Regions from separate parts of the Kitasatospora sp. NPDC051702 genome, predicted to be linked through region 3. Evidence: riboswitches for the same ligand, from Rfam matches in the RefSeq annotation. Region 3 holds a riboswitch; each other region holds the start of a gene.
The links. Region 3 has a riboswitch for cyclic di-AMP ahead of AB0N04_RS22785 (transglycosylase family protein). Riboswitches for the same ligand answer to the same signal wherever they lie in the genome.
Positions count from the first base shown of each region.

Region 1 (9,496 bases), on a different contig from region 3:
TGGTGCTCATATCGGAAAGTATCCAGCACCGTTCGGAGCAGCCTTCGTGAGCCCGGTCACAAGCTCCTGGACACCCCGTGCTACACTGCGCGGCCGCAAAAGCGGCCCGGGGCCCCCTGCTCACGGCCCCGCGCACACCCCCGTGAGCCCACGCCGGAGCACCACCCTGCTGAGCAGCAACGATCCGTACAGGGCCTGGGTTCCCGCTGATGATTTCGATTTTCAAACCTCAGCCGAGGCCTGGCCTGCGATCCAGCGGTCGTCACGGGGAGCGAGCCTTCAGTCCCACATTTCGGACATGGCGGGCGGGCGACCGTGGCGAAAGGCCGGATCGTCACGTGAAGAAATTCACGAAGTTTTTCGCCCGGGCCCGGGCGCGCCCCGGCCCCGGGCCCCCCAGGGGGCGCCGGGGCCGGTTCGGTAAGTCCCACCGGGCGTCAGGAGGCCATACTCCAGGCGATGCCGTCCAGGATGTCGTGCTCGCTGACGACCACCTCGGCGGCGCCGGTCCGCTCCATGATCTCCAGCAGTTCGAGCGCGCCGGCCGCGATCACGTCCACCCGGCCCGGGTGCATCGACGGGATGGCGGCGCGCTCGGCGTGGGTGGCGGCCAGCAGCTCCCGGGCGATCCCGGCGACCCGCTCCCGGCTGATCCGCGAGTGGTGGATCCGCGCCGAGTCGTAGGCGGGGAGCTCCTGGGCGATGGCGGACACCGTGGTGACCGTCCCGGCCAGGCCGACCAGGGTGGCCGCCCCGGTCAGCGGCACGACCTCCGCGGCCTTGTCGAGCTCGGCCCGCACGTGCGCCCGGGCGGTCTCGACCTGCTCCGCGGAGGGCAGCTCGGCGCCGCCGAAGTGCCGCTCGGTGAGCCGGACGCAGCCGATGTCCACCGAGCGGGCGGCCTGCACGTCCGTGCCGCCCAGGACGAACTCGGTCGAGCCGCCGCCGAGGTCGAACACCAGGTACGGCGCCGGGAACTGCCCGCCGGTCAGCTCCTTGGTGGCGCCGGTGAAGGACAGGTGCGCCTCCTCCTCGCCGCTCACCACCTCGGGCTCCACGCCCAGGACGTCGCGCACGCCCTTGACGTACTCGTCGCTGTTCTCGGCGTCCCGCGAGGCGCTGGTGGCGACGAAGCGGGTGCGCTCCGGGCCGACGCCGAAGCCGGCGATGACCTCGCGGTACTCGCGGCAGGCCGCGAAGGTGCGGGCCAGCGCGTCCGGGTGCAGCCGGCCGGTCTGGTCCACGCCCTGGCCCAGCCGGTTGACGATCATGCGGCGGTCGAGATCGGTGATCTCCCCGGTCTCCGGGTCCAGGTCGGCGACCAGCAGGCGGATCGAGTTGGTGCCGCAGTCGATCGCGGCCACGCGCGTCATGCTCACTCGGACTCCCCCTCGGCGTCACCGGCGGCGGCCCCGCCGGAGGCCGTCTCCTCCGCGGCGAGCCGCTTCGCGGCGCGCTCGGCGGTGAGCTGCTGCTTGGCCTCGATGACGGCCTGGTGGTCCTGCTCCTTGGCCCGGTTGCGGGCGACCCGCGCGCCCGCGGCCTCGACCTCGGCCGGGGAGACGCAGGGGCCCTTGGCCCACCAGTCCTCCAGCATGCCGATCGCCTCGTCGCCGAGCGGGTTGACGCCCTCGCCGGCCGCCAGCGAGTGGCCGACCAGCACGTGCAGGCACTTCACCCGGTCCGGCATGCCGCCGGCGCTCGGGAAGCCCTCCAGCACCTCGATGGCGTCGCGGCGGGCGATGTAGTCCTCGTGCGCCTTCTGGTAGGCGGCGGCCAGCTCCGGGTCCTCGGCGAGCCGGGCGGTCTGGTCCTTCATCACGCCGTCCGCCTCCAGGGTGCCGATCAGCGAGGCGGCCTTGGGGCAGGTCAGGTAGTAGAGCGTCGGGAACGGCGTGCCGTCGGGCAGCCGGGGCGCCGTCTCCACGACGTCCGGGTTGCCGCAGGGGCAGCGGTGCGCGACGCCGCGCAGGCCGCGCGGCACCCGGCCGAGCTGGGCGGCGATGGCCGCGACGTCGGCGTCGGAGACGTTGGGGTGGTTCTCAGTGGTCATGGGGGGAGGTGTCTCCAGCGGGGGACGGTGGGAGCGGACGGGGGGTGGCGGGGGCCAGCGCGGCGGTGTCGGCGGCGTCCACCGAGTCCCAGATGCTGGCGTACCAGGGCTTGGCGGCCTTCACCGGGCCGGTGGCCGAGCCCTCGGAGGGGCCGGGGCCGGCGGCGGACGCGGAGGGCTGGGCGGCGGCCTGGCCGGCCGGGTCCACCGCGATGTACGGGGTCTCCCCCGGCATCGCGTAGTGCAGCCGGGCGCGGGCCTGCGCCTTGACGTACTCCGGGTCCTGCCAGCGGGCCTTGTCCCGGCGCAGCTGCTCGACCTGCTGGCGCGCGTGGTCGGCCTTCGCCCGTTGGGCGGAGATCTCGGCGCGCTGGGAGATGAACTGCCGCGTCGGGTAGGCGAGGATCGCCACCAGCGAGCAGAGCACCAGGACGAGGACGGTCGCCCGGCTCGTGAACCGAGGCCGGGCCGCCAAGCCCGGGATCCTCCAGCCTGCCATCTCCCGTATCCCCTCCTGGTCGCGACGGTGCCCCGCCGTCCACCCTACGGGGTGAACGGCGGGGCACCGGTCAGGCTTGCGCGACCTCGCGGTCTCAGCCCTCGTGCTTGAACCGCGGGAAGGCGCCGCGGCCGGCGTACTCGGCGGCGTCGTCGAGGATCTCCTCGATGCGCAGCAGCTGGTTGTACTTGGCGACGCGCTCGGAGCGGGCCGGGGCACCGGTCTTGATCTGGCCGCAGTTGGTGGCGACGGCCAGGTCGGCGATGGTGACGTCCTCGGTCTCGCCGGAGCGGTGCGACATCATGCAGCGGTAGCCGTTGCGCTGGGCCAGCTCGACGGCGTCCAGGGTCTCGGTCAGCGAACCGATCTGGTTCACCTTCACCAGCAGCGCGTTGGCGGTGCCGGTCTCGATGCCCTTGGCCAGGCGGGCCGGGTTGGTGACGAACAGGTCGTCGCCGACCAGCTGGACCTTGTCGCCCAGCTTGACGGTCATGGCCTTCCAGCCGTCCCAGTCCGACTCGTCCAGCGGGTCCTCGATGGAGACCAGCGGGTAGGCGGCGACCAGCTCGGCGTAGTACTCGATGAGCTCGGCGGCGGAGAGGGCCTTGCCCTCGAACTGGTAGGCGCCGTCCTTGTAGAACTCGGAGGCGGCGACGTCCAGGGCCAGCGCGACGTCCCGGCCGGGCACGTAGCCGGCCTTCTGGATGGCCTCGGTGATGAGGTCCAGGGCCTCGCGGTTGCTGTCCAGGTTCGGCGCGAAGCCGCCCTCGTCGCCGAGGCCGGTGGACAGGCCGCGCTCCTTCAGCACGCCCTTGAGGGTGTGGTAGACCTCGACGCCCCAGCGGACGGCCTCGGAGAAGGACTCCGCGCCGATCGGGGCGATCATGAACTCCTGGATGTCGACGTTGGAGTCCGCGTGCGAGCCGCCGTTGAGGATGTTCATCATCGGCACGGGCAGCACGTGGGCGTTCGGGCCGCCCAGGTAGCGGAACAGCGGCAGGTCGCTGGCCTCGGAGGCGGCGTGCGCCACGGCCAGCGAGACGCCGAGGATCGCGTTGGCGCCGAGCGAGGACTTGTCCGGGGTGGCGTCCAGGTCGAGCATGGCCTGGTCGATCAGGCGCTGCTCGGTGGCGTCGTAGCCGACCAGCTCCGGGCCGATCTGCTCGATGACGGCCAGGACGGCCTTCTCCACGCCCTTGCCGAAGTAGCGGTTCTTGTCGCCGTCGCGAAGCTCCAGGGCCTCGAAGGCTCCGGTGGAGGCACCCGACGGGACAGCGGCACGGCCGGTGCTGCCGTCGTCGAGGCCCACCTCGACCTCGACCGTGGGGTTGCCACGCGAGTCGAGGATCTCACGGGCTACGACGACATCGATGGACGGCACGAGGCATCTCCTTGCGGAAGCAGGGTCCGGCTGACGTTGGTGCTGCCGGCGGGACGATTGCGGAGTCGTTACGACCAGAGCCTAACCGCCCGGGCCCCCGGGGCCACGCTGGCCTCGGTCCCGTCTCAGCGTGTGGCCGCACTACCCACCGGTAGTTCACCCGCCCGCCCGGGCGAACCGGCCCGAATCCGGGCGGAGGGGGACGGATCCCCGCCCCCTCCGCCCGGCGGGCGGGAGCGGCTCAGCCGAGGTGCAGGACCTGGCCGGGCATGATCAGGTTCGGGTCGCCGCCGACGGTGCCGCGGTTGCCGTCGTAGACCGACTGCCAGCCGCCGGTGACGCCCTGGGCGGCGGCGATGGTCGACAGCGTGTCGCCGGACCGGACGGTGTAGTCGTGGCCGCCCTGCGCGGCGGCCGGGGCGGTGCGCACGGCCGGAGCGGGCTGGGCGGCCTGCGGCGCGTAGTGCTGCGGGGCGGCGGCCTGCGGCGCGAACTGCTGGTAGACGCTCTGGTGGCTGGTCCAGTACCAGGTGCCGTTGTTCTGGTACCAGAACACCTTCGCGTCGGCGTCCCAGCCGGCCTTGCCGGAGAAGCCCGGGGCCTGCGGCTGCGCCTGCTGCGGCGCGGGCTGCTGGGCGGCCGGCTTCGGGGCGGCCGGCTGGGCGGGCTTGGCGGCGGGCTGCGCCGGCTTGGCCGCGGGCTGGGCCGGCTTGGCGGCCGGCTTCGCGGCGGCGGGCTTGTCGTCCGAGGAGGTGTCGACGCTCGCCGGCGCGCCGCCCTTGCTCAGGCCGGCCTTCTGCGAGCAGACCGGCCAGGCGCCCGGCCCCTGCGAGGCGAGGACCTTCTCGGCGACGGCGATCTGCTGGCCCTTGCTGGCCTGGTTGGCCTGCGGCGCGTACGCGGTGCCGCCGTACGCCTTCCAGGTGCCGGAGGTGAACTGCAGGCCCCCGTAGAAGCCGTTGCCGGTGTTGATGCTCCAGTTGCCACCGCTCTCGCACTGGGCGACGGAGTCCCAGGCGGAGGCCGGGGCGGCGGAGGCGCCGGTGGCGGTGAGGATCGGCATCGCGAGTCCGACGCCGGCCACACCGGCGACGGCGATGGCCTTCTCGGCCTGGGTACGACGACGGTGGCGGCCAGTTCCAACGAACAGCATGAAGGTCCCTCTCCGCACGCCTGCGAGGTGAGCTGTCGGGTTCGGACCGGGAGGTGGCCCGGCCGCCGTCAGCGGAAACGATTCCGCTCGGGCGGCTTCACCCCAAGCCGTGGGGAAACGGCAACAAACCTGGTTCCCCCGCCCCTGCCCAGGGTTCTGGTCGGTTTCCCGTGACGCGGCGGGCAGGATTCGGCGTCCCGCGCACGAGGTCCGCAGCTGCGAACTCCAGGGAGAGTAGACAGATCCTCAGACCAATCACAAGCTCATATCACCGATATCACACAGAAATCACGGCCCGCGCTCGATCGCCCACCAACCGTGCGGCTATGTCCGGATTGATGGAGGTTCAGCCACCCCTCCAACGGCCGCCGGCGACACCCAGTCAGCGTGTCGGAGGGTCGGAAGGTTCCCGGAGGACGGCCGGCGGCGCGTGCGGGGAACGGCTCTCCGGGCTGAATTCCACCGGGAGTTCCCGCAGTCCCCGCATGATCAGGCCACCGCGCCAGCGCAGATTCTCCGGGCTTTCCGCCAACTGCAGATCCGGCAGCCGGGAAAGCAGCGTGGCCAGCGCGCTCCGGCCCTCCAGCCGGGCCAGCGGGGCCCCGATGCAGTAGTGGATCCCGTGGCCGAAACCCAGGTGCGGGTTGTCCGTTCGCGCCAGGTCCAGGGTGTTCTCGTCCGAGAACCTGGCCGGATCCCGGTCCGCCGCGGCCAGCACCACCAGCACCGGGTCCCCCACCGGGATGTCCACCCCGCCGATCGACACCGGCCGGGTCGCGAACCGCCACGTCGCCAGCTCCACCGGCCCGTCGTAGCGCAGCAGTTCCTCGATCCCGGTCTCCAGCAGCGCGCTCTCGCCGCGCGCCACCGACTCCTGCAGCAGCCTGCGCTGCTCCGGGTTGCGCAGCAGCGCGTACGTCCCGTTGCCGATCAGGTTGACGGTCGTCTCGAAGCCCGCGAACAGCAGGATGAAGGCCATCGCGGCGGCCTCGTTCTCGGTCAGGTGCTCCCCGTGGTCGCTCGCCCGGATCAGGCCCGAGATCAGGTCGTCCCCCAGGTCCGCCCGCTTGCGGTGGATCAGCTCCAGCAGGTACGCCCGCATCCGCTTCACCGCCCGGCCCACGCCGCCGCGCTGGCCGCCGCCGTGCCGGATCATCATCCCCGCCCAGTCGCGGAAGTCGTCCTGGTCCTCGGCCGGCACGCCCAGCATGTCGCAGATCGCGTAGATGGGGAGCGGGAACGCGAACTCGTGGATCAGGTCCGCCGACCCGCGCTGCGCGAAGCCGTCGATCAGGCGGTCCGTGAGCTGCTGCACCCGCGGCTCGAACTCCGCGACCCGGCGCGGCGTGAACGCCTTCGACACCAGGCGGCGCAGCCGGGTGTGGTCCGGCGGGTCGATGTTCAGCAGGTGCGTCATCAAGTCCGCCTGGCGCTCCCCCGGGATGCCGACCCGGCCGGTGCGGTGGGCCTGCTCGCTGTGGTGCGCCGGGTTCTTCGACAGCCGGCCGTCCGCGAGCGCCTGCCGCGCGTCCGCGTACCGGGTCACCAGCCAGGCCTCCACCCCGCTGGGCAGCGTCGTGCGGTGCACCGGGGCGTGCTCGCGCAGCCAGGCGTAGGCGGGGTACGGATCTGCGGCGAACTCCCAGGTGAAGAGCTGCGGGGCGGTGGGGGCGGGCTGCGCTGACATGGACCGACCGTATCCGGTGCACCGGGGCCCGCCGCCCCGCGGACGCGGGTTCCGGGACGGACCCTTGGACAGGTCTTAACCGTAGGGCGGGCGTGAGCCTGGTCACCTGAGGGGTAATCCCTGTTGCGGAGGGTCAGGTCGTGCCTACGATCCTCCGCAGAAATCGTGGGCGCCGGTGCGGTGTCGCCCACAGGGAGGAGCAGACCATGCGGGTGAGCGGGGCAGTCGTCGTCATCGCGGTACTCGACGGCGGGTCGGGAGCCGACCTCGCCCGCCGGTTCACCGCGGCCGGCGCCGCCGGTGTGCTGATCGCCGACCAGCACGTCGGCGTGGCCGAGGACCTCGCCACCGAGCTCGACCGGCCGGGCTGCCCGGTCGTCGGCGTCGGCGGGGACATCCGCCGCCCCAGCGACGTCGCCGCCCTCGTCGACACCGCCGAGAAGCACCTGGGCCCGATCGACCTGTTCTGCGTGGCCGGCCCCGGCGGCGAGCGGATCGTCTCCCTCGCCGACCTGCCCGACCACCTCGACCTGGAACGCCTCGCCGAGCTGCTCGCGCTCGTCGGCGAGGCCATCGGCGAGGTCGTCCCGCCGCAGCGGCGGCCGGTCGGGAGCACCGCCGCCGCGGCCTGAGCCGGCCCCTCCGCCCGCCGGCCGGCCGGCTACTCGCCGGCCGGTTCGAGGCCCTCGGCCGCGCGCACCGCGTCCCGGTACCCGCGCGCGGCCGACCGCAGCGCCGCGTCCACGTCCACCCCGGCGTCGTGCGCCCGCTGCACGACCGCCAGCAGCAGCCGGCCCGCCGACTCCGCCGTCAGCCCCCCGGGCAGCTCGTACGGCTCGTCCGGCACGCCCGCGAAACCGGCCTTGCGCACCCGCGACACCAGCTTCGCCGCGTACGCCAGCGACGGCAGCCCGGCCGGCACGCCGTCCAGCACCGACTCCCGGTCCGACTTCTCGGCCGCCTTCAGCTGCTCCCAGTTGGCCTCCACCTCGGCGGCGCCCTCCGCGGTGACGTCACCGAAGACGTGCGGGTGCCGGTAGACCAGCTTGTCGACGAGGTCGCCGGCCACGTCGTCGATCGAGAACGCCTCCGACGGGTGCTCCTCGGCGATCCTGGAGTGGAAGAAGACCTGGAGCAGCACGTCCCCCAGCTCCTCGCGGAGCGTCTCCCGGTCCCCCTCCTCGATCGCCTCGACGAGCTCGTACGCCTCCTCGACCAGGTACTTCACCAGGCTCTCGTGCGTCTGCTCGGCGTCCCACGGGCAGCCGCCCGGCGACCGCAGCCGGTCCATCACCGAGACCAGGTCCAGCAGGCGCGCCCCCGGGAGGTCGTAGGAGCCCGGCAGCACCTCGATCTCCGGCACCTCGCCCGCGTGCTCCACGGCCAGCCGGGCCAGGGCGTCCGTGAGCCCCGGATCCCCGTCCGGACTCCCCAGCCACACCGTCGCCCCGGTCTCCGCGGGCGCGGTCAGCAGCCGGGCCAGGGCCGGCGCCGACCCCGGCGCCACGACCTCCACCACGACCCCGGCCTGCCGCACCGCCGCCACCTGCGGGTGCCCCTCGTCCGCCACCAGCACCCGGCCGGCCGACCGCAGGGCCTCCCACGCCGGCCACGCCAGCAACCCGGGGGCCACCCGGTGGGTGGTGGTCAGCAGGATCAACTTCGCGCCCGGAACATTCGTCGTCACACCCCCGAACCTACCCGTCCGCGCCCCCGCCCCGGGCCGGAGAAGGGCAACTGCGCCCGACTCCCGACCGGCCGCCGCGGACACGCGACGGCCGGCCCGGGCCGGGCCCGGGACCGCCGTCGCCCGCCGCCGGGCGCTACTTCCTCGAACCCGCCAGGTCGTCGAACATCGCCGACAGGAACTCGCCGCACCAGCCCAGCAGCTCCCGGCCGACCAGCGGCTTGCCGCCGATCCGCCCGGTGCTCGGCCGCGGCACCAGCAGCTGCTGGGCGGCCGCCTTGACCTGGCTGCGCGGGTAGAGCCGGTTCAGCCGCAGCTGCTGGGACTCCCGCAGCTCCACCGGCCCGAACCGGACGTTGGCACCCTGCAGGGTGATGTCCGCGATGCCGCACCGCCGGGCGTACAGCCGCAGCGCCGCGACCATCAGCAGGTTCTCCACGGGATCGGGCAGCTTGCCGTAGCGGTCGGTCAGTTCGTCCCGGACGTGCTGGATGTCCTCCTCGGAGTTGACCGCGGCGATCGAGCGGTACGCCTGCAGCCGCAGCCGCTCGCCGGGCGCGTAGTCGTGCGGCACGTGCGCGTCGACCGGCAGCTCGATCTTCACCTCCAGCGGCTCCTCCTCCGGCTCGCCGCCGTTCGCCAGCGACTCGCGGAACTCGGCCACCGCCTCGCCGACCATCCGCATGTAGAGGTCGAAGCCGACGCCCGCGATGTGCCCGGACTGCTCGCCGCCGAGCAGGTTGCCGGCGCCGCGGATCTCCAGGTCCTTCATCGCGACGTACATGCCGGCGCCCATCTCGGTGTGCTGGGCGATGGTGGCCAGCCGCTCGTGCGCCGTCTCGGTGAGCGGCTTCTCCGGCGGGTACAGCATGTAGGCGTAGCCGCGCTCGCGGCCTCGGCCGACCCGGCCGCGCAGCTGGTGCAGCTGGGAGAGGCCGAAGGTGTCGCCGCGCTCGACGATCAGGGTGTTGGCGTTGGAGATGTCGATGCCGGACTCCACGATCGTGGTCGACACCAGGACGTCGAACTCCTTCTC
Region 1 is NZ_JBFAZB010000021.1:112,014-121,509, reverse strand. Features, by position in the region: gene AB0N04_RS19465 (NAD(P)/FAD-dependent oxidoreductase) at 1-10, opposite strand, end outside; gene AB0N04_RS19460 (Ppx/GppA phosphatase family protein) at 438-1,373, opposite strand; partial or broken gene AB0N04_RS19455 (DUF501 domain-containing protein) at 1,556-2,071, opposite strand; gene AB0N04_RS19450 (septum formation initiator family protein) at 2,043-2,528, opposite strand; gene eno (phosphopyruvate hydratase) at 2,647-3,933, opposite strand; gene AB0N04_RS19440 (transglycosylase family protein) at 4,175-5,086, opposite strand; cyclic di-AMP (ydaO/yuaA leader) riboswitch at 5,088-5,258, opposite strand; gene AB0N04_RS19435 (cytochrome P450) at 5,469-6,773, opposite strand; gene AB0N04_RS19430 (SDR family NAD(P)-dependent oxidoreductase) at 6,986-7,405, shown strand; gene AB0N04_RS19425 (MazG family protein) at 7,435-8,460, opposite strand; gene mfd (transcription-repair coupling factor) at 8,597-9,496, opposite strand, start outside.
Region 1: it holds a riboswitch for cyclic di-AMP, as region 3 does, so the genes downstream of both, AB0N04_RS19440 (transglycosylase family protein) here and AB0N04_RS22785 (transglycosylase family protein) in region 3, are expected to answer to the same signal.

Region 2 (9,496 bases), on a different contig from region 3:
GCCGGTGCCGGTGCCCGGTCCGGCCGCGGCGCCGGATCCGGGCTCGACCGGCGCTCCCTAGCTAGGACCCGTCCCGGGCGGCCCGGCGGCGGTGGTCGGCGGCCCGCAGCACCAGGAGGCGGCGGGTCCGGCCGTCCTCGGCGCGGGGGAAGCGGCGGATCTCGCTGGCGATGCAGCGCTCGCCGAGCGCGCGGCGCAGCGGGTCGAGGTGGCCGCAGCGGCGGCCGTGGCCGTCGTGCAGCGGCTGGACCCGGACCTCGCCGTCCGGGGAGGTGACCCGGACGAGTTCGGCCAGTGCGGCCACCTGCCCTTCGATGCCGAACCGTTCGGGGTAGGCGAAGAGCAGGTAGGCGCTCAGGGTGAGGGCGAAGGAGCCGTCGGCGAAGGGCAGCCGGGGCAGTGCGGCGGCCACGTAGCGCTGCGGGTGCGCGGCCGCGTCGGCGGTGAAGAGCCGGCGGGCGCGGTCCCAGCTGCGCAGGTAGCGCTCGGAGCGGTAGGGGTGCGGCGCCGGGTACAGGTGGGGCCGGGCGGCCATCGCCGCGGCCATCGAGGCCCGGGCGGCCAGCGCGTGGGCGGCGACCTCGGGGGCGGGGAGCACGTAGGCCGGGTCGGCGGCGATCACCCGGCAGCCCAGTTCGCGCGCTTCGGCGGCCAGCCCGGCCGCACCGCCGGGGCAGTCAAGCAACGGGCCGGGAAGGGCGGCGAGTTGGGACCGGGTGAGGTCGAACAGAGCGCAGTACTCGTCCAGTGGCCGGGAGGTGACGAGGACGGCGGCGTCCACCGCGACCGGGGCCTCGGCGGCCGGCCGGGCGGCGGGCCCGGCCCCGGTGCCCCGGTCGGCGGGGGTGCGTACGGCGGCCACCCGGCCATCGGAACACGCGGCGGCCCCGCCCGCATCCGGGGGTCTCCGGACGGGGGCGGGGCCGGTGTCGGCGGGCGGGGGTCGGCGGCCGGGCGGGGGTCAGCCGGCGAGCAGGCTCCGGGCGGCGGACCGGTTCACGGCGGTCAGGCCGCGGACCAGCTGCGCGGTGAGCAGGACGAGCAGCACGCCGGCCAGCGAGAAGGCGGCGATCTGCCAGGCCCCCTCGACGTAGTAGACGTGCCGGACGTGGTCGCTGTCGGAGAAGTCGAAGAGCCGGTAGCCGCGCCAGTCGGTGAAGGTCGGGAACACCCAGTGGTACGCCGGGTAGAGCGCCATCGCCCAGCCGAGCAGCAGGAACGTCGTCGTCATGGTGAAGCTGAAGACCGCCCACGGGAACATCACCACCTGGTGGAGCGCGGCCTTCCAGCCGGCCGGGTCGGCCAGCCGCGCGGTGATCGCGCCCCAGGTGCCCGGGCGGACCTGGCGCACCGGCTCCGGCTCGGGGACGTCCAGGCCCAGCATGCCGCGGGCGCGGGCCCGCTCCGTCCGGCCCAGGCCCCGGGCGGCGGTGGTCAGGCCGGCCAGCACGGGCAGGCCGAGGACGGTGACGACGGTGCCGAGCCCCAGGCAGAACAGGGTGATCACGAGGGAGAAGCCGACGACGGCCACCGGCAGGCCGGTGAGCGCGTAGCCGATCTCGCGGTAGTACTGCCCGGAGAACGGCGCCCGCCAGAAGGACGGCACCGACCCGGGCCGGCTGGAGCGGGCGGGGGTGCGGTACGGGTCGTCGCCGTAACCGCCGAGGACGTCCCAGTCGCGCTCCTGCATGCTTCGGCTGCTGCTCATGTCCCGGCCTCGGTCCCTCGTTCTCGGTTGCTGACCCGGCCAGTCTGGTCGAGCGGGCGGTGCGGAACGATCCGGGGACCCGGCGGATCGGGGGTGGGGTTAACCCCCCGGTCCGGGAGCGCGCTCAGCCGTGCGGACCGGCCGGGCGGGGTCGGCCCGGCGGGGTCAGCCGAGCCGGGTCGGCCTCGTGCGCCGGCCGGCCGGGCCGGCCCACTCCCCGGTGGTCAGCGCGTACCGGTGCGCGCCGGACCGGACGCCGCCCCCGGGCGGGTCGTGTCGGACCGGCCCCTGCGCCCGGAACCCGAGCCGGGTGAGCACCGCGGCGGAGGCCCGGTTGTCCACGTCGACCCGGGCGGTGAGGCGGCGCAGGCCGAGGGCGCCGAAGGCCAGCCCGCAGAGCAGGCCGACGATCTCGCCCGCGTGACCGCGTCCGCGGGCCCCGCGGCCGACCGCGTAGCCGAGCTCGGCGCAGCGGCCGGTGCCGAGGGTCAGGGAGGCGTGGGCGATCGGGGTGGCGTCCGCCGGGTCCTCGGCGTCCTCGCGCCGGGTGACGGCGAGCTGGTACGTCCGCCGTTCCCGCGCGAGCGCCTCCTCCAGGTAGAGCTCGATCTGGTCGGCGCAGGTCTCGCGGTCCCAGGGGTCGAACGGGAGGTACCGGGTGACCTCCGGGTCGCCGAACAGCGCGTGCAGCGCGTCCACGTCCCCGGGGGTGTGGTGGTACTCGCGGATGGCCAGCCGGGAGCCGGTGAGTCGTACGGGGACCATGGCTGGCGACCCTACCCCCGGCCAGCGGTTACCGTTCGGGCTATGAACGACGAAGACCTGCGGCTCGCCCCGCGCACCAGGGCCGCCGACCTGCTCGCCTGGGCGGCGGCGGAGGGCCGCGTCCCGGTGGCCGAGGGGCCGCTGCGAGCCGTCCTGGCCCTGCTGGAGCTGGGCGGGGGCAGGATGCACGACGGCTGGCCCGAGCTGACCTCGAACGCGGTGGAGCACCTGCTCTACGAGCGTCTCCACCTCTACGTCCAGCCCGGGCCGGAGACGGACCCGCTGGCGTACGGCGCCGCGGTCGAGCTGCTGGTGGACCACCAGCGGGCGGCCCGGCGGCTGAACGCCAAGCGGCAGGAGCGGCTGCACGCCGAGGCCGAGTGGCAGGGCGAGGTCGCGGCCGGACTGCTGCGCCGGGCCGACCTGGTGACCTGGCCCCGGCTGTACGCGCTGCTGCTGCACGCGTACGAGGTGGACGTCGCGGACCCGGCGGCGGTGCGGGCCTGGCTGGACGGCTTCCGGGAGCTGGCGGAGGAGGAGCGGCTGGCCGCGATCGCCGCGCTGGTCCCGACCGGCTGGCTGGACGAGCTGGACGAGCAGGGCTGGGGGCCGGCCCGGGTGCTGTCGGTCGGCATGGCGACGGACGGCGCGCGCCGGCTGCTGGAGCAGGGGCTGATGCGGCGCAGCTACCGCAACCTGGCGGAGCTGACCGCCGCGGGCCGGCCGATGCCGGACGAACTGTCCGGTGACTTCGGGGAGTTCGAGGAGGCTGCGGCGCAGGCCGCGCTCGACCTGTGCGGCGAGTGGACCGTCCCGGGGCTGGCGCGGCTGCTGCTGGAGGAGTTCCCGGACCTCGCACCGGAGCCGGGGCAGGAGGAGATCGACGCCTACCTGGCGGCGCTGCCGCAGGAGTAGCCGCCCGCGGGGCGCCGTGCCGGAGCCCCGGCCGCACGCGTGCGGCCGGGGCTCCGGTCCGTTCGGGTCCACCGCGGCCCGCCGCGGTCGACGGGGGTCGGCGGGGGCCGGCGGGTGCCGGCTCAGCGGGTGCCGGCGGGAGGATCGGCTCAGGGGGTGAGGCCGCGCTGCTCCAGCCAGGTCTCCGGGTCGACCGGGGCGCCGCCGCCGGGGCGGACCTCCAGGTGCAGGTGGGGGCCGGTGACGTTGCCGGTGGCGCCGACCTTGCCGATCTGCTGGCCGGAGGTGACCTTGCCGGAGCCCTTGATGATCGAGGAGAGGTGGCAGTACCAGATCTCGGTGCCGTCGGGCAGGGTCTCGACGATCCGGTAGCCGTACGAACCGGACCAGCCGGCCGAGGTGATGGTGCCCTGGCCGACCGCGAAGACCGGGGTCCCGGTGTCGGCGGCGAAGTCCAGACCGGTGTGCAGGTGGGCCCAGTAGCGGGCGCTCTGGCCGTAGTGGGCGGAGAGGTTGTAGTCCTTCACCGGCAGGGTGAGGGCGGCGGCCTTGGCCCGCTCGGCCTCCTCGGCGGCCCGCTTGGCCTCGGCCTCCTTGGCGGCGGCCTTGGCCTCGGCCTCCTTGGCGGCCTGGACGCGGGCGCCCTCCTCGGCGGCGGTGCGCTGGCTGTCGGCCTGCTGCTGGATCCGGGCGGCGAGCGCGAGCCCGGGGTCGGCGGAGAGGGCGACCGGGGTCTCGTCGGGGGCCTCGACGGCGGGCGCGGCAGCCGGGGTGGCGGAGGCGAAGCCGGTGGCGCCCAGGGTGGCCGCGACGGCGGTGACGCCGAGCAGCGGGGAGGCTCCGCGGGTCTGACGCGGCATCCGGTGCCGGTTGGCGTCGGCTTCCGGGGCGGGGTGCTCCAGGTCGGCCATGCCGGGGTGGTCGAGGAGCCGGGTACCGGCTGCGGGGCCGGCCGGGTGTGCCGGGGTGTGCGTCGACGCCACGGAGGCGCGCTCCTTTCCTTCCTTCGCGCCTACCGGGTTAGCTGACGGGTTCGGAGCAGGAAGGTCTCCTACGGCCGGGCCTGGGCCCCGCCGATTCACCCCAAGGAACGTGGTTCCCCGGCTCCCTGGCCTGCCCGGAGGCCGGCCGGCGGGATTAGGCGACGGCGCACGGTGCCGTCTGGGTACGGCGTTGACGACCGCGCTGCGTTATCAAACGTTAATCCTAGGGCGCCCCGATTCCAAGCCGTCCGCCCGGGACGACCGCAGATGACCAGGGCGCTCTGGTAGGTGATGGCGGGTTTTGTCCCCATTGACCGGCATTGAGCCGCTCGACGTGATCGAACGTCAGCGAACGACCCCCCATCTGAGTACGCCTACTCATGTGCGGACCGATCACCCCGCCGCATCCTGACGCCATGAACGCACCGATGCAGTCCCGCACCACGGCCGCGTACTACATCCAGGCCGTGCTCTCCTTCGCGCTGTCCGGCGGAGCCCTCGCCGTCGGGATCGCCTACCTGCCGGTCGGCGGCTGGACCCGCGCCTTCCTGGCGATCGGGCTCCTCTACACCGTCACCTCGTCCTTCACGCTCGCCAAGGTGGTCCGGGACCGGCAGGAGACCAACGAGATCGTCACCCGGGTGGACCAGGCCCGGCTGGAGAAGCTGCTCAGCGAGCACGACCCGTTCAAGGTCGACGGGGTCTGAGCGGGCACCGCGGGACCCCGGGGGCGGACGGCACCGAGGGCTTGACGGCTAAGGCTATTAGCCTTAGCTTTATGGCTATCGGCAGACGCCGACGACCCGCAGCGGCGGTCCCAGGAGGCCCACCATGAACGCCACCAGCGCCACCAGCACCCAGTACCTCGACGTCCCCGGCGGGCGCATCGCCTACGACGACACCCGGCAGGGCGACGGCGCCCCCGTCGTCCTGCTCCCCGGGATGCTCGACACCCGCGCCGCCTACCGGCACCTGCACCCGCTGCTGACCGCCGCCGGCCACCGCGTCATCACCATGGACCTGCGCGGCTTCGGCGAGTCGTCGATCGTCTGGGACGACTACTCACCCGCCGCCATCGCCACCGACGTCCTGGCCCTGCTGAACCACCTCGGCATCGAACGCGCCGTGCTCGTCGGCAACTCCTACACCGGCGCGACCGTCGTCAAGGTCGCCGGTGACGCCCCGCAGCGGGTCGCCGGGATCGCCCTTATCGACGCCTTCGTCGAGAACCCCCCGGCCAACGCCCTCATGCGCGGCGTCGTCCGCGCGATGGGCGCCCTGATCGTCCACTGGCCGGCCTTCTGGGGCTTCTACCACCGCAAGCTCGCCTTCCCCGGTGCCAGGCCCGCCGACTTCGACGCCTACGTCGACGGACTCGTCGCCGCCATGCGCACCCCGGGCCGCCGGACGGCCACCCGCGGACACGTCTCCGGCGACTCCGCGCCGATCGGCTGGACCGCCGCCGTCCGCTGCCCCGCGCTCGTCGTCATGGGCGGCAAGGACCCCGACTTCCCCGACCCGGAGGCCGTCGCCGACCGGCAGACCGCGGCGCTCGGCGCCCGGAAGGTCATGATCGAGGGATCCGGCCACTACCCGATGGCCGACGCCCCGGAGGCCACCGCCGGCGCCCTGCTGCCCTTCCTCGCCGAGCTCGCCTGACGCCTGACGCCCGGCCCCGGCCGCGGGCCCGCTCGCCCGAGCCCGGTCCGCCCCGCCGCGCCCGGGCCCGCCCCGGTCGTCCGCACCGCCCGCCCGCCCGTCCGCCCGTCCACGGAGAGACCGCACCATGCCCCGAGTAGGACTGACCCCCGACCAGGTCGTCGGCCACGCCCTCGCCCTCATCGACGAACAGGGCTCCGAAGCCCTCACCCTGGCCGCCGTCGCGGCCCGGGCCGGGGTCGCCACCCCCTCGCTCTACAAGCACGTCAGCGGCGGGCTCGCCGAGCTGCGCCGGCTGCTCGCCGTCCGGGTCACCGAGGAGCTCGCGGACCGGCTGGCCGAGGCCGCCGTCGGCCGCAGCGGGGACGACGCCGTCGCCGCCGTCCTGCGCGCCTACCACGCGTACGCCGCCGAGCACCCGCACCGCTACGCCGCGCTGCCCCAGGCCCCGCAGCCCGACGACGACCTCTCCCGCGCGGCGGCCCGGCTGGTGGGCGTGATCATCGCCGTCCTCCGGGAGTACGGCCTCGACGGCCCGGAGGTGATCCACGCGGCGCGCACCGTCCGCTCCGTCGCCCACGGCTTCGCCTCGCTCTCCATCGCCGGCGCCTTCCAGCTCGCCGAGGACCTCACCACCACCCACGACCGGCTGATCAGCACCCTCACCACCGGCCTGCGCTCCTGGCCCTCGGCCTGAGCCCGCCGCCGGGGCGCCGACCGGCCCGGGCCCGCGGCGGGGAGGGCGGGAGCACCGGTGCCGGTGGGGCTGCGGGGGCGCCGTTCACCCGCTTCAGCACCCACTTGAGAAATAAGGTATTAAGAATTAAGTGCCCCTCCGGGCACCCAAAGGGCACCCACCACCCTCCTCGGAACGGAAAGGCCGGGTATCCGATGGACCTGACCTCGCCGTGGCTCCCCCCGTCCGAGGACGACAGCCGGACGCAGCCCAGCAGTCCGGGCGGCCGCAGCGCCATGCGCTGCGTGCGCTTACTGCTCTCCTGCACCACCGCCGCCGAGCTGCTCGGCACCGTCCTCGCCGAGGGCCCCGGCTGGATCACCGGCGAGGGTTCCGCGCTCTACCTGCTGGACCCGGCCGGAATGCTCCGGCTGACGGCCTCGCACGGCCTGCCGGACTGGGCCCACGAGCGGTACAGCACCGTCGACCCGGCCGGCGACCTCCCCGCCGCGATGGCGCTGCGGCTGCGCCGCCCCTACCTGCTCACCCCCGAGCACACCAGCGTCGACTACCCGAACCGGAACGCCGGCATGGGTACCGGGATGGTCGCCGTGATCACCCTGCCGATGATCGTCGACGAGCGGCCGGTCGGCGTGCTCGCCCTGGCGCTGGCCCACCGGGGCACCGTCCCCCGCCGCGACCTGGACGTCCTGGAGACCATCGGCGACGCCTGCGCCCACCGGCTGTCCCACCTGCTCGACCACGCGGACGCCCGGCGCCCGCAGGGCCCCGCGCCGGCCCCCGAGGACTCCGGCCGGCCCGCCGGCCTGGCCCACCCGATGCTGTCGCTGGCCGTCCGGGCCGCCGGGCACGGCGCCTTCGAGCGCGACCTCGTCACCGGGGAGAGCTACTGGGACGCCGAGGCGTTCCGGATCACCGGCCAGCCGGCCGCCCCGGACGGCGCCGCCCCGGAACTGGACCGGATCGTCCACCCCGAGGACCTGCCGGACGTCCAGGCGGCGGTCGCCGAGGCGCTCGCCACCGGCGGGCGGTACCGGATCGCGTACCGGGTGCTGCGCGGGGGCGGCCGGGCGGCCAGCATCGAGGAGACCGGCGAGGTGATGCTGGACGTCCACGGCCGCCCCGTCCGGATCGCAGGGCTGTTCGCCGACCGCGAGCACGGCCGCAGGCCCGGGCGGGAGCGCCCGGAGGAGCCCGCGGGTGCTCCCACCGGCCCCGGCTCGCCCACCGCCCGCGCCGGCGCCGCCCCCGCCGGCGCCGCGCCCGACACGGCCCGGCGCGACGCCCCGGCCACCGCCCGGACCGCCCTGCTGCTGGCACTCACCCGCGCCCTGTCCCGGGCGGTGACCGTCCGGGACGTCACCACCACCGTCACCGACGTCGCCCGACCGGCCTTCGGCGCCGCCAGCATCGTGCTGGACCTGGTGGACGAGGGCCGGCTGCTGCCCGTCTCGCACACCGTGTACGGGGGCCCGCGCCGCACCGAACTGACCCGGCTCGCGGACCTCTCCGAGGGCGTGATGCAGCACGCCCTGACCCGCTCCGCCCCGCTGTTCAGCGAACCCGGCGCGGCCCGCGGCCAGCGCGGCCCGCTGACCCCGGCCGCCTGGGCGGTGCTGCCGCTGATCGCCTCCGGGCGGCAGGTGGGCTCCTGCCTGATCACCTTCGCCACCGAGCGCGCCTTCAGCCGGGAGGACCGCACCCTGTACTCGGCCTTCGCCGGGATCCTGGCGCAGTCCCTGGAGCGGGCCCGGCTGTACGACACCCACCACCACCGGGCCACCCAGCTGCAGCGCGCGATGCTCCCGCGCACGCTGCCCCGGCTGCCCGGGATCGCCAGTGCCGCCCGCTACCTGCCGAGCACCGAGGGCATGCAGATCGGCGGCGACTGGTACGACCTGCTCCGGCTGCCGGACGGCCGGATCGGGCTGGTGATCGGCGACGTCCAGGGTCACAACGCCGAGGCGACGGCGGTGATGGGCCAGCTGCGCAGCGGTCTGCGCGCGTACGCGACGGACGGGCACGACCCGGCCGCCACGCTGGCCCGGACCAGCCGGCTGCTGGCCGAGCTGGACACCGACCTGTTCGCGACCTGCCTCTACCTGACCCTGGACCCGGCCGACGGGGCGCTGACCGCCGCCCGGGCCGGGCACCCGCCGCCGGTCCGGGTCGCGGACGCCCGGGCCGTCGAGCTGGACGTGCCGGGCGGGCCGCCGCTGGGCGTGGACCCGGGGCAGCCGTACCCGCTCACGGTCGGCCGACTGGCGGTCGGCGAGACGCTGCTGGCGTACACCGACGGACTGGTCGAGGACCGCGAGGAGGACTACGACGAGTCGGTGCAGCGGATGCTCGGCGGGCTGGAGCTGTGGGCCCGCCGGACCGGCCCGGACCGGATCGGCGCGGCGCCCGCGCTCGAACGGCTGGCGGACCTGCTGACCCTGAACGTGACCGAGCGGCGGTCCCGGCCGGACGACGTGGCCCTGCTGCTCCTGCACCGGACGTCGCCCCTTCCGTAACACCGTGCACACGTTCCCCCCACATCACCGGATGCGACTCGGCCATTCGCGACCCGCTCCGGGCCCGGCCCCACGAGCACCCGGGCGGGGCGAATCGTCCCCGGGCGCCCCGATCGCGTCCGAACGACGCCGGTTTGACGCCGTATTGACTGGATATTGACGAGATCCGGTCACTTGGCGAGATCCGTTCACACCTTCGTAGGATCATCACCCTAGAATTCGCCGCGTGACGATGACTCAGTGGTGCGCAACG
Region 2 is NZ_JBFAZB010000068.1:14,016-23,511, reverse strand. Features, by position in the region: gene AB0N04_RS35855 (hypothetical protein) at 1-61, shown strand, start outside; gene AB0N04_RS35850 (class I SAM-dependent methyltransferase) at 62-862, opposite strand; gene AB0N04_RS35845 (sensor domain-containing protein) at 962-1,708, opposite strand; gene AB0N04_RS35840 (GNAT family N-acetyltransferase) at 1,874-2,473, opposite strand; gene AB0N04_RS35835 (hypothetical protein) at 2,516-3,388, shown strand; gene AB0N04_RS35830 (M23 family metallopeptidase) at 3,538-4,371, opposite strand; cyclic di-AMP (ydaO/yuaA leader) riboswitch at 4,384-4,542, opposite strand; gene AB0N04_RS35825 (YiaA/YiaB family inner membrane protein) at 4,788-5,078, shown strand; gene AB0N04_RS35820 (alpha/beta hydrolase) at 5,203-6,030, shown strand; gene AB0N04_RS35815 (TetR-like C-terminal domain-containing protein) at 6,158-6,727, shown strand; gene AB0N04_RS35810 (SpoIIE family protein phosphatase) at 6,922-9,243, shown strand; gene AB0N04_RS35805 (sensor histidine kinase) at 9,476-9,496, shown strand, end outside.
Region 2: it holds a riboswitch for cyclic di-AMP, as region 3 does, so the genes downstream of both, AB0N04_RS35830 (M23 family metallopeptidase) here and AB0N04_RS22785 (transglycosylase family protein) in region 3, are expected to answer to the same signal.

Region 3 (9,496 bases):
ACCCCCTTGAGGTCGGCGGCCGCCATCCCGTTGTAGGTGTCGTACGAGCCGTGCGTGTCCTGCGAGTCGTGCATAGAAATCTCCCGAAGAGCTCCGGAGTGGTCGTCCAGCGCGGCGCCCCCGGCACCCGCCGAACGAACGGACCGGCCCCGTACCGGCCCGGAACAACGCCTCACTTGACGCGATGATAGCTGCAGTGCACGTGCATCAGCACGGGACGTTGCAGGTGCACGATGCTTTTCACCGGCGGCCCCGAACTCTTCACGGACCCTTTTCCTGACGGTACGTAAACGGACATAGCCGACTGAATCGACGAAGTCCCGATAACCGGCCGTGAGCGGACCCCCGCTGAATGTTGATCTTCGAATGCCGGGAGTCGCACTCCTGTGACCCTCCGTCAGACGCATCGGACAGCACCTCCGCGCTGTGAGACATCTCACGCACCGCACGTGCAACGCGCAGCCCCGTCCGGGACGTCACGGCAACCACCGGAGCCCTTCCGGGGGTTGGGTGAGATATGTCCGCATTGCTGTGGATCCGCCCGGATCGGCACACGTCGCGCACCGCGCGCGCACCGCGGCCGCGCGGAACCCGAACGGCAGCCGACTGCAGGCCCGACCGGCCGATGTCCTACGATCTCCGGCATGAGCACCGCAGCCATCCCGGGCGCGCCACTGCCCGTCCGCACTCCAGGCTCCCGTGCGCGGGGGCGCCACCGCCGTCCCGAGCGCCCCGAGATTCCGACCGGCGCCCCGGCCCTGGTGCTGGCCGTGCCCGCGACCGCAGGGCCCGAGTCCCGCTCGGTCGTCGAGGAACTGCTGTCGATCGTCCGCAGCGAGCAGGCCGGCGTCCGCACCGCGGTCGGCTACCTCCCCGGTGGGAACACCGAGGCCGACGACAGCGAGGACCGCACCGTCGCCGAGCTCCTGGCCATGGCCGCCGAGGCCGGCCTGCCGGTGCCCGTCGTGGTCCCGCTGGTCCCCGGCCCGCACGGCTTCCTGACCGAACTCCACGCCCTCGCAGCGGAGTACGGCGCGTCCGTCACCGACGTGCTCGGCCCGCACCCGCTGCTCGCCGAGGCCGTCCACGTGCGCCTGTCCGAGGCCGGGCTGGCCCGCGCCGACCGGGCCAGGCTGTTCGCCATCGCGACCGCCGCGGACGGCGTGGTCCTGACCACCGTCGGCGGCGAGGAGGCCGCCGCGGCGGCCGGCATCACCGGCGTACTGCTGGCGGCCCGGCTGGCCGTCCCGGTCATCCCCGCCGCGCTCGACGTGCCCGGCTCGGTGGCCGCGGCCGTCAACCACCTCAAGGAGACCGGCTCCCTGCGCCCCGCGCTGGCCCCGCTGGTGATCGGCCCGGAGGCCGACTCCGAGCTGCTCGCGACGGCCGCCGAGGAGACGGGCTGCCCGTCCGCCGCTCCGCTGGGCGCCTACCCGACGGTCGGCCAGCTGATCGCCTCGACCTACCTGGCCGCGCTGCCGGCGCCCTCCCCGGAGGAGCTGGCCCAGGCCGAGGCGGAGGCCGCCGCGGAGGCCGCTGAGGGCACCCACGGCGCCCACGCCGCCGCCGGGGGGCCCGAGGAGTAGTAGCGGGACACCACGCGCACCGAAGGGCCCGGAACGGCTTCGTTCCGGGCCCTTCCGGCTTGCCCCGTACGGGAGTTAAGGCGTGAATAGGCGTGATGTCCGTTCTGTTGATGTTTGATCGGTTCTGCCCGGGGCGCGGGCCGGCGGCCGGGAATCGGCCGCGCCTCCCGCATCGCGGACGCGCCCGATCGCACCCCGACGCGTCGTCAGCCGTTTCCTGAGGAACGGCCAGTTGTGCGCACCCGTGGCGCCGTTGCGGGAAAACGATCATTTCGGATCATGACGGACAGCGGAAACGATCATTCTCGCCAAACCGTGATGCGCATCACAGTGTTTGCGGTTTGAACTTAAGTCTGCTTAACGTGCTCCCCGTTCGTGACCACACGGACCCAGTTCATCCGCAACGCCGAGTCCTGCCGTCGGATGCCCTGGCAGCGCGAAAACGCACCACGGCAGGAGCGGGGGACCCACAGGTAAGTCGCCCCGGACCGTTCCCAGGAACGGTTCAGGGCTAGGGGTGAAGCCGCGTCCACAGCGCGGCCGGGCAACTCCAGCCCGAATCCGACAGCTCACCTCGCAGGCGTGGGAGAGGACCACGTCTTCATGCTGCCCACCAACGGCACCCGTCTGTCCAGCCGCACCCGCCGCGTCATCGCCGCCATCGGCGTCGCGGGCGTCGGCCTCACGATCCCCTGCCTCACCACCGGCACCGCCTCCGCCGCCTCCGTCGCGACCTGGGACAAGGTCGCCCAGTGCGAGAGCAGCGGCAACTGGAGCATCAACACCGGCAACGGCTTCTACGGCGGCCTGCAGTTCACCTCCAGCACCTGGGCCGCCTTCGGCGGCACCGCGTACGCCCCGCAGGCCAACCTGGCCACCAAGGACCAGCAGATCGCCGTCGCCGAGAAGGTCCTCGCCTCGCAGGGCCCCGGCGCCTGGCCGGTCTGCTCGGTCCAGGCCGGCCTGACCAAGGGCGGCGCCCCGGCCGCCGTCGACACCTCCGCGGGCTCCACCGCCGGTGCTACGGCCGCCAAGCCCGCCCCGGCCGCCAAGCCCGCGCAGACCCCCGCCCCGGCCACCAAGCCGGCCGCGCCGGCCCAGGAGCAGACCTCCGGCGACTCCGCCAAGAGCACCTGGACCCAGAAGCACCAGGAGCAGACCCAGGGCGGCGCCCAGGCCGAGAGCGACGACTACACCGTCGTGGCCGGCGACTGGCTGTCCTCCATCGCCGACAAGCACAACATCGACGGCGGCTGGCAGCGGCTCTACGAGCTCAACCGCGGCACCCTGACCGACGGCCCGAACACCATCTACCCGGGCCAGCACCTGTCCTTCAAGGACGCCGGCCACGGCCGGCAGGCGGCCACCGCGACCAAGTCCGGCTCCGACTTCAGCTGGTTCGACCGTTCGAAGAAGTCCGGCCAGACCACCGACGGCGGTGCCGTGAACGCCAAGCCGGCCGCGCAGACCCAGGCCCCGGCCGCCCAGGCCCCGGCCCAGGCCGCCACCGGCAGCATGGCCGCCGCGGTCTCCTTCGCCGAGTCGAAGGTCGGCCAGGCCTACGTCTACGGCGGCACCGGCAACGGCGGCTGGGACTGCTCCGGCCTGACCCAGGCCGCGCTGCGCGCCGCGGGCGTCTCCATCCCGCGCGTGGCCGCGGACCAGGCCGCCGCCAGCACCCACGTCTCGCTGGACAACCTGCAGCCGGGCGACCTGCTGTTCTGGTCCAACAACGGCCAGGACTCCGGCGTCTACCACGTCGCGATCTACGTCGGCGGCGGCAAGTACGTCGAGGCCGCCAACCCGAGCTCGGGCGTGCGCGAGCAGACCGTCGCCAACTGGGCCCCGGACTTCGCCGGCCGGGTCTGAGGCACACCGGCGGGCCACGGGCGGCACGGCACAGCCGACGGCTGACGGCGAACAGCTGACGGCGAACAGCTGACAGATTTCAGATTTCAGCCGACAGATTTCATCATCTGAAACCCGTCATCTGTCACCCGCCCCCGTTGCCCGCCACACGGAACCCCCGGGGGAGAGCCCGATCGCTCTCCCCCGGGGGTTCCGGCGTACCCGCCCTCCGCCGGCCGAAGGTCATGGTCAAAGCCGGCCACAACGGGCATGCTGCTGCTCTGCACCCGAGGAGGAGCCACCATGGCCCAGGTCACCGTCACACTCGACGCCAACCTCGCGATCGACGCGATGCTGCTCTCCGGCACCAAGAACCCGCAGGACGCCGTCGAACTGGTCCTGCGGGACTACCTGGCCCGCGGCCGCCGCACCGGGACCCGGACCGGCGACCCCGCCGGCGACCGGCGGCTCACCCGCAGCCGCCCCACCGACCAGCAGGGCTGACCCGCCCCACCCGCCGCCGTCCGCGCCACCCCCGCACACGGCACACGGCACACGGCACCCATGCGAAACGGGCCCCGGGGAGCGGTCGCTCCCCGGGGCCCGTCGGCCGTCCACGGCCCGTCGCTCAGCGCGCGCAGGCCCCCGTCGAGCCCCGCATGACCAGCTCCGGCTGGAACATGAACTCCCCCCGCTGGGCCGCGTTGCCGCCGACCTCCTCCAGCAGCGCGTCCACCGCCGCCGTGGCCATCGCCTCGACCGGCTGGCGGATCGTCGTCAACGGCGGCTCGGTGAAGGCGATCAGCGGCGAGTCGTCGAAGCCGACCACCGACACGTCCTGCGGCACCGACAGCCCGCGCTGGCGCACCGCCCGGATCGCCCCGAGGGCCATCATGTCGCTGCCGCACACGATCGCCGTGCAGCCCTTGTCGAGCAGCGCCCCGGCGGCCGCGTGCCCGCCCTCGACGCTGAACAGGGTGTGGTGGACGAGGTCCTCGGCCTCCTCCGCGCTGCGCCCGAGCACCTCGCGCATCGCCGCCGTGAAGCCCTCGATCTTGCGCAGCACCGGCACGTACCGGCGCTGCCCCACGGCCAACCCGATCCGCTCGTGGCCGAGTTCGGCCAGGTGCTGGACGGCCATCCACATCGCGGCGCGGTCGTCCGGCGAGATGAACGGGGCGGCGATCCGCTCGCTGTAGCCGTTGATCAGGACGAAGGGCACCCCGCGGCCGGCCAGCCGGGCGTACCGGTCGTGGTCGGCGGTGGAGTCGGCGTGCAGCCCGGAGACGAAGACGATGCCCGCCACGCCCCGGTCGACCAGCATCTCCACCAGTTCGTCCTCGGTGGATCCGCCCGGCGTCTGGGTGCACAGCACCGGGGTGTACCCGTGCCGGCTGAGCACCTGCTCGATCACCTGGGCCAGCGCGGGGAAGATCGGGTTGCTCAACTCCGGCGTGATCAGCCCGATCAGGCCCGCACTGCGCTGGCGCAGCCGGGTCGGCCGCTCGTAACCGAGCACGTCGAGCGCGGCCAGCACGGTCTGCCGGGTGGCGGCCGAGACGTTCGCCTTGCCGTTGAGTACGCGGGAGACGGTGGCTTCGCTGACCCCCGCCTGCGCCGCGATGTCTGAGAGTCGCGCCGTAGTCACGGTCCCAGAGCCTATTGCAACCACGTCAGACCGCCCACCAGCCGGTGCTGTCCGGTGCGAGCACCGTCTCGCCGCCGTCCACCACCGGGTCCGCCGAGGAGAGCAGGAGCCGCCCGGGCACGGGTATCCGGACCGGCTCGCCGGTGGTGTTCACCGTGCAGACGAAGGCGCCGCGGCGGAACGCCAGGGTGCCCTCGGGGCCCTCCAGCCACTCGACCTCCGTCCCGGCGCCCAGGTCGGCCTGGGAGCGGCGGACGGCGAGCGCGCTGCGGTAAAGCTCCAGGGTGGACGTCGGGTCGCCGGTCTGCGCCTCGACGCTGAGCTCGGCCCACTGCGCCGGCTGCGGCAGCCAGGAGGGCCCGCCGGCGACCGGGCCGAAGCCGTACGGGGCCTCGGTGCCGGACCACGGGATCGGGACGCGGCAGCCGTCGCGGTAGCCGTCCTGCCCGGCCTGGCGGAAGAAGGACGGGTCCTGGCGCACCTCGTCCGGCAGGTCGGTGACGTCGGGCAGGCCGAGCTCCTCGCCCTGGTAGACGTACGCCGAGCCGGGGAGCGCGAGCATCAGCAGGGTGGCGGCGCGGGCGCGGCGCAGGCCGAGCGCGCGGTCGCCGGCGGTGCGGATCTGGGTGCCGAGGCCCGGCTCGTTGGCGAAGCGGGTGGCGTGCCGGGTGACGTCGTGGTTGGAGAGCACCCAGGTGGTGGGGGCGTCGACCGGGCGCATCGAGTCGAGCGAGACGTCGATCACCTCGCGCAGCGCGGCGGCGTCCCAGTCGGTGCCCAGGTACTGGAAGTTGAAGGCCTGGTGGAGCTCGTCGGGGCGCACGTAGTTGGCGGTGCGCTGGACGGTCGGCGTCCAGGCCTCGGCGACGCCGATCCGCTGGCCCGGGTACTCGTCGAGGATCTTGCGCCAGCTGCGGTAGATCTCGTGAACGCCGTCCTGGTCGAAGAAGGGCATGACGTCGTTGCCCAGCAGCTTGAGCTGGTCGGAGCCGCCGAGGTCGGGCAGGCCGGGGGCCTTGACCAGGCCGTGGGCGACGTCGATGCGGAAGCCGTCCACGCCCATGTCGAGCCAGAACCGCAGGATCGAGCGGAACTCGTCGCCGACGGCCCGGTTCTCCCAGTTGAAGTCGGGCTGCTCGGGCGCGAACAGATGCAGGTACCAGTCGCCCGGGGTGCCGTCGGGGTTCTCGGTCCGGGTCCAGGCCGGGCCGCCGAAGATGGACTCCCAGTCGTTGGGCGGCAGTTCGCCGTTCTCGCCCTTGCCGGGAAGGAAGTGGTAGCGCTCGCGCAGCGGGGACGCAGGACCCTCGCGCAGGGCGCGCTGGAACCACTCGTGCTGGTCCGAGGAGTGGTTGGGGACGAGGTCGACGATGATCCGCAGTCCCAGCTCGTGGGCGTCCCGGATGAGGGCGTCGGCGTCCAGCAGGGTGCCGAACATCGGGTCCACGGCGCGGTAGTCGGCGACGTCGTAGCCGGCGTCCGCCTGCGGCGAGGCGTAGAACGGCGAGAGCCAGACCGCGTCCACGCCGAGGTCGCGCAGGTACGGCAGGCGGCTGCGGACGCCGGGCAGGTCGCCCATGCCGTCGCCGTTGGAGTCGGCGAAGCTGCGCGGGTACACCTGGTAGATGACCGCGTCCCGCCACCAGTCTCTGGAGGCGCCGCCAGTCGCAGGAGCCGGGGTGGCCGCCTCGTGGGCGGTGGCGTCGGCGGCAGGCCGGGAGGTGTCGGCCAGGTTCTGGGTCATGGACGGTATCCCTTGGGGACTAGAGGAGCGAGGAGCGTTACGACTTGGAGGCACCGGCGGTCAGGCCGGTGACCAGGTGGCGCTGCACCAGGTAGAAGAAGACCGAGGACGGGATGGCGATCAGCACGGCGGTCGCCGCCATGAAGTTCCACTGCGCGTCGTGCTCGCTGACGAAGGTCTGCAGGCCCACGGCCAGCGTGTACTTGTCGGAGCTGAGCATGAAGGTGGAGGCGAAGGCGACCTCGGCCCACGCGGTCAGGAAGGAGTAGAACGCGGCCACCGCCAGGCCCGGGCGGGCGAGCGGCAGGACGAGCCGCCAGAAGGTGCCGATCGGGGTGAGGCCGTCGACCCGGCCGGCCTCGTCGATCTCCACCGGGATGGTGTCGAAGTAGCCCTTCAGCAGCCAGGCGCAGTACGGCACGGTGGTCGTCGAGTACACCAGGATCAGGCCGGTGTAGCTGTCCAGCAGGCCGAGCTCGGAGAGGATCGTGTACATCGGCACGATCAGCACCGCGATCGGGAACATCTGGGTGACCAGCAGCGACCACATCAGCGGCTTGTGGCCGGGGAACTTCATCCGGGAGACGGCGTAGCCGGTGGTGGCGGCGACCATGACGCCGAACACCGTGGTGACGCCGGAGACCAGGAAGGCGTTGCCGAACCAGGTGAAGAAGTCGGTGTCGAACAGCACGTGGTGGTAGTTCGACAGGGTCAGCTTGTCGAGGATCCCGCCGGGGTGCAGGTAGTCGGTCTTGTCCGGTCCGAGGGAGATGTAGAGGATCCACAGGACCGGGAAGAGGGCGACCAGGCTCGCCAGGATCAGGGCGCCGTGGGACAGCGCGGTGGCCAGCGGGCTGCTCCGGCCGCGGCGGCGGACCCTGGTGGGCCGGGCGGCGGGGGTCGCCGTCGGCGCCGCGGCGGGGCGTTCGGTGGTGGTGCTCATCGGGGTTACCTGCCTTCGTGGGTCAACTGGGTCCGGGGCCTCAGCCGTTGGCCTGCTCGTTGCGGGCGAGCCAGCGCCGGTAGAAGGCGGTGAAGACGATGAGGATGGACAGCAGGATCACGCCGTACGCGGCGGACTGCGCGTAGTCCCGGGGCTGCTGGCCGAAGCCGAGCCGGTAGGCCCAGGTGACCAGCAGCTGGGCGTCGGAGCCGCCGCTGGTGCCGAACAGCAGGAAGATGACGGCGAACTGGTTGAACGTCCAGATCACGCCGAGCAGGACGACGGTCGAGGAGACGGTGCGCAGCCCGGGCAGGGTGACGTGCCGGAAGCGCTGCCAGGCGGTGGCGCCGTCCATCTCGGCCGCCTCGTACAGCTCGGCCGGGATCGACTGCAGGCCGCCGAGGAGGGAGATCATCATGAACGGCACGCCGACCCAGGTGTTGACCAGGATCGCGGCCGCCTTCTGCGCCAACGGGTCGTCCAGCCAGCCGGGTTGGGGCAGGTGCAGGGCGGAGAGCAGGCCGTTGACGGCGCCGCCGTCGGCGAGCATCAGGCGCCAGGAGAAGACGGTGACGAAGGTGGGGACGGCCCAGGGCAGGATGAGCAGCATCCGGTAGACGGCGCGTCCGCGCAGCTTCTGGTTCAGCAGCAGGGCGAGGCCCAGGCCGATGGTGTAGTGCAGGACGACGCAGAGCGCCGTCCAGGTGATGGTCCAGACGAAGTGCGACCAGAAGCGGTCGTAGGAGCCGGGGCCCCAGAGGATGTCGGCGTAGTTGTCGAGGCCGACGAACTTGTAGGACGCCGGGATGTGGTTGACGCCGATCGTGCGGGCGGAGTTGAGGCTGTTGGCGTCGGTGAGCGTGAGCCAGACGCCCTCGACCAGCGGGTAGATCACCAGCACGCCGAGCACCAGCACCACGGGGGCGATCATCGCGTAGGCGTACCAGTGCTTGGCGTAGGAGCGCTTGAGGCGTTCCAGCAGGCCCGGACGCTGCTCGCGCTCCCGGCTGCCCTTGCCGGTGGCGCCCTGCACGGCGACTGACATCGATTGCACCTTCTCGGGGTGAGGTCTCGGGGAGAGCGGGTCCGGCCGTCGGGCCCGCCGTGCACGCGGCGGGCCCGACGGCCGGGGGGGGGACTACTTGGCGAAGCCCGGCAGGAGCTTGGCGTAGTCGGTCGCGATGGTGCTCAGGGCGTCCTGGGTGCCGGTGCCCTGGACGGCCTTGCCCAGGTTGGTGCCGAGCGAGGCGAACAGCGAGCTGTACTCGGGCAGCTCGGGGCGCGGCTTGGCGCTGGGGAGGACGGCCTGGAAGCCGGCGATGCCCGGGTCGGCCTTGACGTCGGCCGTGAAGGCGTCGGAGCGGGTCGGCAGGGTGGAGTTCTTCTGCGCGATGAAGGCCTGGCTCTCCGCCGAGGTCATGAAGGCGGCGAACTTCTCGGCGGCGGCCTTGTGGGCCTGGTCGGCACCGGCGTAGACGGAGATGTTGTGGCCGCCGGTGGGGGCGCCGCCCTTGCCCGCGGAGCCGGCCGGGACGGGCGCGATGCCGAGGTTCTTCTTGTCGGCGAACGCGGCGCCCTTGTAGATGTTGGTGATCTCCCACGGGCCCTGGATGATCGCCGCGACCTTGCCGCTGTTGAAGGCGTCCATCATGTGCGCGTAGGCGTCGGTGGTGACGTCGGCCTTGGCCATGCCCGGCGCGGTGAACATCGTCTTGTACGTCTCGACG
Region 3 is NZ_JBFAZB010000028.1:14,539-24,034, forward strand. Features, by position in the region: gene AB0N04_RS22775 (DUF397 domain-containing protein) at 1-74, opposite strand, end outside; gene AB0N04_RS22780 (hypothetical protein) at 645-1,586, shown strand; cyclic di-AMP (ydaO/yuaA leader) riboswitch at 1,981-2,182, shown strand; gene AB0N04_RS22785 (transglycosylase family protein) at 2,169-3,455, shown strand; gene AB0N04_RS22790 (hypothetical protein) at 3,738-3,938, shown strand; gene AB0N04_RS22795 (LacI family DNA-binding transcriptional regulator) at 4,063-5,082, opposite strand; gene AB0N04_RS22800 (glycoside hydrolase family 13 protein) at 5,108-6,826, opposite strand; gene AB0N04_RS22805 (carbohydrate ABC transporter permease) at 6,864-7,769, opposite strand; gene AB0N04_RS22810 (sugar ABC transporter permease) at 7,810-8,814, opposite strand; gene AB0N04_RS22815 (extracellular solute-binding protein) at 8,908-9,496, opposite strand, start outside.